Regions from separate parts of the Janibacter zhangyanbonis genome, predicted to be linked through region 2. Evidence: predicted binding sites of a transcription regulator. Region 2 holds the regulator's gene; the other holds the start of a gene.
What was found. The regulator LexA, encoded in region 2, represses DNA repair genes until DNA is damaged. The targets are predictions, from matches to a motif close to TCGAACANNTGTTCGA.
Positions count from the first base shown of each region.

Region 1: ruvC (crossover junction endodeoxyribonuclease RuvC) is a predicted target of LexA. The motif match lies at 1,905-1,920, and genes of this name have one in related genera.

Region 1 is NZ_CP191481.1:1,613,803-1,617,512, reverse strand. It holds gene ruvB (Holliday junction branch migration DNA helicase RuvB) at 1-740, opposite strand, end outside; gene ruvA (Holliday junction branch migration protein RuvA) at 758-1,354, opposite strand; gene ruvC (crossover junction endodeoxyribonuclease RuvC) at 1,351-1,869, opposite strand; gene ACQBJO_RS07860 (YebC/PmpR family DNA-binding transcriptional regulator) at 1,970-2,731, opposite strand; gene pdxT (pyridoxal 5'-phosphate synthase glutaminase subunit PdxT) at 2,775-3,386, opposite strand; gene ACQBJO_RS07850 (YtxH domain-containing protein) at 3,510-3,710, shown strand, end outside.
Region 2 is NZ_CP191481.1:1,259,431-1,263,140, reverse strand. It holds gene nrdR (transcriptional regulator NrdR) at 1-430, opposite strand, end outside; gene ACQBJO_RS06225 (LysM peptidoglycan-binding domain-containing protein) at 715-1,101, opposite strand; gene lexA (transcriptional repressor LexA) at 1,306-2,055, shown strand; gene ACQBJO_RS06215 (NAD-dependent protein deacetylase) at 2,030-2,890, opposite strand; gene ACQBJO_RS06210 (LysR family transcriptional regulator) at 2,932-3,710, shown strand, end outside.

The DNA of each region.
Region 1 (3,710 bases), 350 kb from region 2:
TCGCGCACCCGGCGCAGGAGTCGGTTGGCGATGCGGGGGGTGCCGCGGGAGCGCATCGCGATCTCGGCGAGCGAGGCGTCGTCGGCGGTGACGCCGAGCAGCCGGGCGCTGCGGGCGAGGATGCGCTCGAGGTCGGCGACCTCGTAGAAGTCGAGGTGACCGGTGAAGCCGAAGCGGTCGCGCAGCGGCGCCGGCAGCAGGCCGGCCCGGGTCGTCGCCCCGACGACGGTGAAGGGGGGCAGCTCGAGCGGGATCGCCGTGGCCCCCGGGCCCTTGCCGACGACGACGTCGACGCGGAAGTCCTCCATCGCGAGGTAGAGCATCTCCTCGGCGGGGCGGGACATGCGGTGGATCTCGTCGAGGAAGAGCACCTCCCCCTCCGACAGCGAGCTCAGGACGGACGCGAGGTCGCCGGCGTGCTGGATCGCGGGGCCGGAGGTCACCCGGATCGGCTGCTCGAGCTCGGCGGCGACGATCATCGCCAGGGTCGTCTTGCCCAGGCCGGGCGGACCGGACAGGAGCACGTGGTCGGGCGGGGCGCCGCGGCGGCGCGCGGCCTCGAGCACGAGACCGAGCTGGTCGCGCACCTTGGGCTGGCCGGGGAACTCGTCGAGCCGTCGCGGTCGCAGCGCCGCCTCGACGGTGGTGTCGTCGTCGGTGCCGCCGGCGTCGACGATGCGGGCGGTTGCGTCGTAGGAACCGTCGGAGGCCCGGGGGTCCTCGTCGTCGGCGACCCGCATCTCGGAGCTGAAGCCGCTCACCGGGCGAGCACCTGCAGGGCGGCCCTCAGGACGCTGGAGACGCCACCGTCACCGTGCTCGTCGGCGACCTTGGCCACCGCGTCCGCGGACTGCCTCGCGGAGTAACCCAGACCCACGAGCGCCTCGATGACCTGGTCCTGCCAGGGCGCGGCCGTCGCTCCCCCGGCGGCACCCGCGGCGGCGGCCCCGGGCACCTCCGGCAGCTTGCCCCGCAGCTCGAGGGCGATGCGCTCGGCGCCCTTCTTGCCGATGCCGGGGACCTTGGTCAGCGTGGCGATGTCGTCCGCGGCGACGGCGGCGGCGAGCTCCTGGGGGCTGAGCACCGACAGCAGCGCCATGGCGACGCGCGGGCCGACGCCGGTGACGGTCTGCGCGAGGTCGAAGGTGTCGCGCTCGGAGGCCTCGGCGAAGCCGTAGAGGGTCATCGAGTCCTCGCGCACGATCATGCTCGTCGCGAGCTCGACCGGCTGGCCCACCCGGGTCGCGGCGGCCACCGCCGGCGGGGTGTGCACGAGCAGCCCGATGCCGTGGACGTCGACGACGACCCGGTCGAGGCCGACGTGCTGGGCGGTGCCGGTGACGGAGGCGATCATCGGGCGACCGACCTCAGGCGGGCCCGCTCGCTCGCGGCGGCGAGGTCGCGGCGGGCGGCACCGGCCCCGCGCCACTGGTGGCAGATCGCCAGCGCCAGGGCGTCGGCCGCGTCGGCCGGCCGGGGGGCCTCGGCCAGGGAGAGGATGCGGGTGACCATCGTCGTGATCTGTGCCTTGTCTGCCCGGCCGGAGCCGGAGACGGCCGCCTTGACCTCGGTGGGCGTGTGCAGGGTGACCGGCAGCCCGCGGCGGGCCCCGGCGAGGTGGACCAGCCCGCTCACCTGTGCCGTCGTCATGACGGTCGGCACGTGGTCGGCGGCGTAGACGCGCTCGAGCGCGATCGCGTCGGGCTCGAAGCGGTCGAGCCAGGCGTCGAGCTCGTCCTGGACGTAGGCCAGTCGGTCACCGGTGGAGCGGTCCGCCGAGGTGCGCACGACACCGACGGCCACCATGCGCAGGGCACGGGCCTCCCCTTCGACGACGCCGAGACCGCACCGGGTCAACCCGGGGTCCACGCCGAGCACTCGCACCTGCGGCCTCCCGGATCGACTCGAACACCTGTTCTGGTCGAGACTACGTGTCGGCGGCGCACCGGGCGCCGCCGACACGCCGGGCTCAGGACTCGTCGGCCTCGAGCTGGGCGAGGACCTCGTCGGAGATGTCGCCGTTGGTGAAGACGTCCTGGACGTCGTCGCTGTCCTCGAGGGCCTCGACGACGCGGATCATCTTCTTGGCGCCCTCCTTGTCGAGGGGCACCTGCATGCTCGGCAGGAAGGAGGCCTCGGCCGAGTCGTAGTCGACCCCGGCCTCCTGGAGCGCCGTGCGGACGGCGACGAAGTCGGTCGCCTCGGACACGATCTGCCACGAGTCGCCGAAGTCGTTGATCTCCTCGGCGCCGGCCTCGAGCACGATCTCGAGCAGGTCGTCCTCGCTCTTCTCCGCCTTGGGCACCATGACGACGCCCTTGCGGTTGAAGAGGTAGGCCACCGAGTTGGGGTCGGCGAGGTTGCCGCCGTTGCGCGACAGGGCCGTGCGCACCTCGGTGGCGGCGCGGTTCTTGTTGTCGGTCAGGCACTCGATGAGGATGGCGACACCGCCGGGGGCGTAGCCCTCGTAGGTGATGTTCTCCCAGTCGGCGCCACCGGCCTCGGCGCCCGAGCCGCGCTTGACGGCGCGGTCGATGTTGTCGTTGGGGACCGAGCTCTTCTTCGCCTTCTGGATCGCGTCGTAGAGCGTGGGGTTGCCGGTGGGGTCGCCGCCACCGGTGCGCGCCGCGACCTCGATGTTCTTGATCAGCTTGGCGAAGAGCTTGCCGCGCTTGGCGTCGATCGCCGCCTTCTTGTGCTTCGTGGTTGCCCACTTGGAGTGGCCGGACACGTTGTCTCCTCGTTGTGGCTGGCAGGTGGTCCGAGGGTCGATCCTACGCGGCGCGCCGCACCATCTCGACGAAGAGCGCGTGGACGCGGTGGTCCCCGGTCACCTCGGGGTGGAAGCTCGTGGCGAGCAGGTGGCCCTGCCGCACGACGACCGGACGGGTCTCCCCCTTCGCCTCCACGCCGGCGAGCACCTCGACGCCGTCGCCGGCCTGCTCCACCCAGGGAGCCCGGATGAAGACGGCGCGGACCGGCCCGCCGGCGATGTCGGCCACCTCGAGATCGGTCTCGTAGGAGTCGACCTGGCGGCCGAAGGCATTGCGCCGCACCGTGATGTCGAGCCCGCCAAGCGTCTGCTGCTGCGGGTGCCCGTCGAGCAGGCGGTCGGCGAGCAGGATCATCCCGGCGCAGCTGCCGTAGACCGGCAGACCGTCGGCGATCCGGGAGCGAAGGGGGTCACGCAGGCCGAAGGTGCGGGTGAGCTTGTCGATGGTCGTCGACTCCCCTCCGGGGAGCACGAGCGCGTCCACCGTCGCCAGCTCCTCCGGTCGACGTACCGGCAGCGTCGCTGCGCCGGCCTCCTCGAGGGCGGCTCGGTGCTCCCGGACGTCGCCCTGGACCGCGAGGACTCCGATGACGGGACGGGAGAGGTCGCTCATGGAGCGGAATGTAGTCGCCCGCACGCCTGCGACTGCCGCCGCCTCGATGCGTGGACGTGTTTGGTCCCCCGGTCAGCGGGTAGCCAGATGAACCAACCGCACGACTCAACCCAGGAGGTTGTCATGGGCAAGATCTCGATGCTCGCCGCCGGAGCCATCGGCTACGTGTTCGGCACGCGAGCCGGCCGTGAGCAGTACGACAAGATCAGCGGCCAGGCCAAGCGGCTGTGGAAGGACCCCAAGGTGCAGCGCAAGGCCGGTCAGGCCCAGGAGGCCGCCGAGGACCTGGGGCACAAGGCGGGGGACAAGATCACCGCCAAGGTC
Region 2 (3,710 bases):
GGCGCTCGATGGCGGTCTCGAAGTCCTCGAGCGAGTCGAAGGACTGGTAGACCGACGCGAAGCGCAGGTACGCGACCTCGTCGAGCTCGCGCAGCGGCGGCAGGATCGCCATGCCCACCTCGTGGGCGTCGATCTCGGCGCTGCCCTGCGAGCGGATGCTCTCCTCCACGCGCTGGGCGAGGATGGCGAGCTGGTCCTCGGTGACCGGGCGGCCCTGGCAGGCCTTGCGGACACCGGCGAGCACCTTGGCCCGGCTGAAGGGCTCGGCCGCACCCGAGCGCTTGGTGACGGTCAGGCTGGCGCTCTCCAGGGTGGTGAAGCGCCGGCTGCACTCGGGGCACTGACGGCGGCGCCGGATGGCGCTGCCGTCCTCCGTCGTGCGGCTGTCGATGACCCGGGAGTCGGTGTGACGGCAGAACGGGCAGTGCACGCCGTGCTCCCTTCGCTCGTGCGTCCTGTGGACGGTGCGGTGGACGAGTCTGGGGATGGAACCCCATCACCTGTGGAGAACTGGCCTCATCCTGTGCACTAGATGTGGACGAATGACAACCGTGTAACCACTAGATGTAGTGACCATTAGAACCCTCTGTGAGCCTCCACGCAAGTCCCCCACGTGAACTGTCGACGAACGGCACATCGGCCGCCCCCGCATGCTGCGGAGACGGCCGATGGCTGGCCCGGGCCGGGTCGAAGGGCCCGGGTGTCAGGGGCGCCTCACGGCGCGGGGATGGTGAGCACCTGGCCCGCGTGGACGTGGCTCGTCGACAGGTCGTTGGTCACCTGGAGGCGGGCGACCGCCTCGCGGGTGGGCAGCTGGGGGAGCTCGGCCTCGGCGATCTGCCCGAGGGTCTGCCCCGGCTCGACGGCCACCTGCTGCGGGGTGGTCGCCGGACCGCCGAAGGCGACCGTGGCGCCGGCGACGCTCGCGACGAGCACGGTGGTCACGGTGATCGCCAGGCGCCCGCGACGGGTCAGACGAAGGGAGGTCGTCGCCCGCTCCGGGACGGCATCACCGGTGGGCACGGAGACGAGGTGACGCGAGCGCGCGGGGCGCGCCGGGCGCACGTCGATGCGGGCGGGGGCGGCGGTGAGAGCGGTCATGCGGTCCTCCTCGTGGCGGCTCTGTCGAACCGGTGTTCGATAGAACGTCTGTACGATGTCTAGCACGGGTGTTCGAAGGAAATCAACAACACGCTCGAACAGATGTTTGAAATGCCTGTTCGATCGGCCTACTGTCGGTCACAGCGAGAAGTTGACCAGCGACCACCGACAACGGTGTCGCGGCGGACGCACGAAGGGGTCGAGATGGGCGACGAGGACAACATCCACCAGCTCCCGCAGCGGGACACCGGCGACGGGCTGACCGTGCGCCAGCGCAAGGTGCTCGAGGTGATCCGCAATGCCGTCGCCACCCGCGGCTACCCGCCGAGCCTGCGCGAGATCGGCGAGCTCGTGGGCCTCACCTCCCCCAGTTCGGTCGCCCACCAGCTCTCCTCCCTGGAGCGCAAGGGCTACCTGCGTCGCGACCCCAACCGCCCCCGCGCGATCGAGGTCATCTCCCCCGACGACCAGCCCTCCCCGACCGACCCCGGGTCGGTCGCTGACATGGCCGGCATGCGCGGTGGCGCCAGTGCCGACGACGAGGCCGTCGACCCGACCGGCTCCGGCGACGAGCGCCCCGAGGCGAGTTACGTGCCCGTCCTGGGTCAGATCGCCGCCGGCGTCCCGATCACCGCCGAGGAGGTCGTCGACGACGTCTTCCCGCTGCCGAAGCAGATCGTCGGCGAGGGCTCGCTCTTCCTGCTCAAGGTCGTCGGTGACTCGATGATCGACGCCGCGATCTGCGACGGCGACTGGGTCGTCGTGCGGCAGCAGCCGAGCGCGGACAACGGCGACATCGTCGCGGCGATGCTCGACAACGAGGCGACGGTCAAGACCTTCAAGCGCACGGACGGCCACGTGTGGCTGCTCCCCCACAACCCCGCCTTCGACCCCATCGACGGCGACCACGCGACGATCCTCGGCAAGGTCACCGCGGTGCTGCGGCGTCTCTGACGCCCACCTCCACGAGGTCGACGAGGGAGCGAAGGGAGTCCCCCAGCTCCCCGTCGACGCGGTGGTCGACGAGGTCGTCGCCGCGGGTGGGACCGCGGGTGATGAGCGAGACCGGGATCCCGCGCTTCGCGGCGTGCCGCACGAAGCGCAGCCCCGACATCACCTGCAGCGAGCTGCCGAGCACGAGCAGGCTCGGCGCCGCGTCGACGAGGTCGAAGCAGTGCTGCACGAGCGGCTTGGCGACCGCTCCGCCGAAGAAGACGACGTCCGGCTTGAGCATGTCGGTCCCGCACCGCTCGCACTCCGGTGCGACGAAGCGCTCGACGTCGACGGTCTCGAGCCGCACGTCGCCGTCCGGCCGGATCTCGTCGCTGTCGACGTCGAAGCCCGGGTTCTGCGCCGCCATCCGCGCATCGAGCGTGGGCCGGTCGATGCGCGCCCCGCACGCGAGGCAGACGACCTCGACGAGGTTGCCGTGCAGCTCGACGACATCGTGGGTCCCGGCGGCCTGGTGCAGGCCGTCGACGTTCTGCGTGATGACCGGACCCACGGCCCCGAGCTCCTGCAGCCGGGTCACGAGGTGGTGCGCGGCATTGGGCCGCGCCGCGTGGAACCGCCGCCACCCGACGAAGCTGCGCGCCCAGTAGCGCTGTCGCGCCGAGCTGCTCCCGACGAACTCCGACAGGTGCATCGGGGTCACTCGCCGCGTCCCGTCCGGGCCCCGGTAGTCGGGGATCCCGCTCTCGGTCGACATGCCGGCCCCGGTGAGCACGAGGGCCGGCCCGTGGCGCAGCACCCTCGCGATCTGCTCGACCCGATCGACGTCGTCTGGCATGCCTCGATCCTAGGTCGGCGCGACGACCTACGATGGGCCCCATGATCGACGCCGCTGGGCTGCGCGTGATGCGGGCCATCGCCGATGAGGGCAGCTTCACCGCCGCTGCCCTCGCGCTCGGCTACTCGCAGCCCGCGGTCTCCCAGATGGTCAAGCGCCTCGAGCAGCGCACCGGCACCGTCCTCGTCGAAAAGGTCGGTCGCTCCGTGCGGCTCACCGAGGCCGGCGCCGTCCTCGCCCGCCACGCCACCCCCGTGCTCGCCGCTCTCGACGCCGCCGAGGAGGAGGTCGCCGCGATCGCCGGGCTGCGCTCGGGTCGGGTGCGGCTCATGGCCTTCCCGTCGTCGTCGGTGACGCTCGTCCCCCGCGCCCTGGCGGCGGTCCGCGCCGAGCACCCCGACCTGTCCGTGCAGTTCACCGAGGCCGAGCCGCCGGAGTCGCTCGCGGCCCTGCGGGCCGGCGAGGTCGACCTCGCCGTCGCCTTCTCCTACGACGGCAGCGAGCTGGCCCGGGGCGAGGACCTCGAGGGCTTCGTCGTGCACCCGCTGCTCGACGAGGAGGTGCGCGTGGCCTTGCCGCGTCACCACCCGCTCGCCGACCACGAGGTCGTCTCGATGACCGACCTCACCGACGACGAGTGGATCGCCGGCTGCGCCCGCTGCCGCGGACACCTGCTCAAGATCGCCCACGACGCCGGCTTCGCGCCCAAGGTCGCCTTCGAGACCGAGGACTACGTCGCCGTTCAGGGCTTCGTCGCCGCCGGTCTGGGCGTCGCCCTGATCCCCGACCTCATCCGGGCGGCGACGTCCAACGACGACGT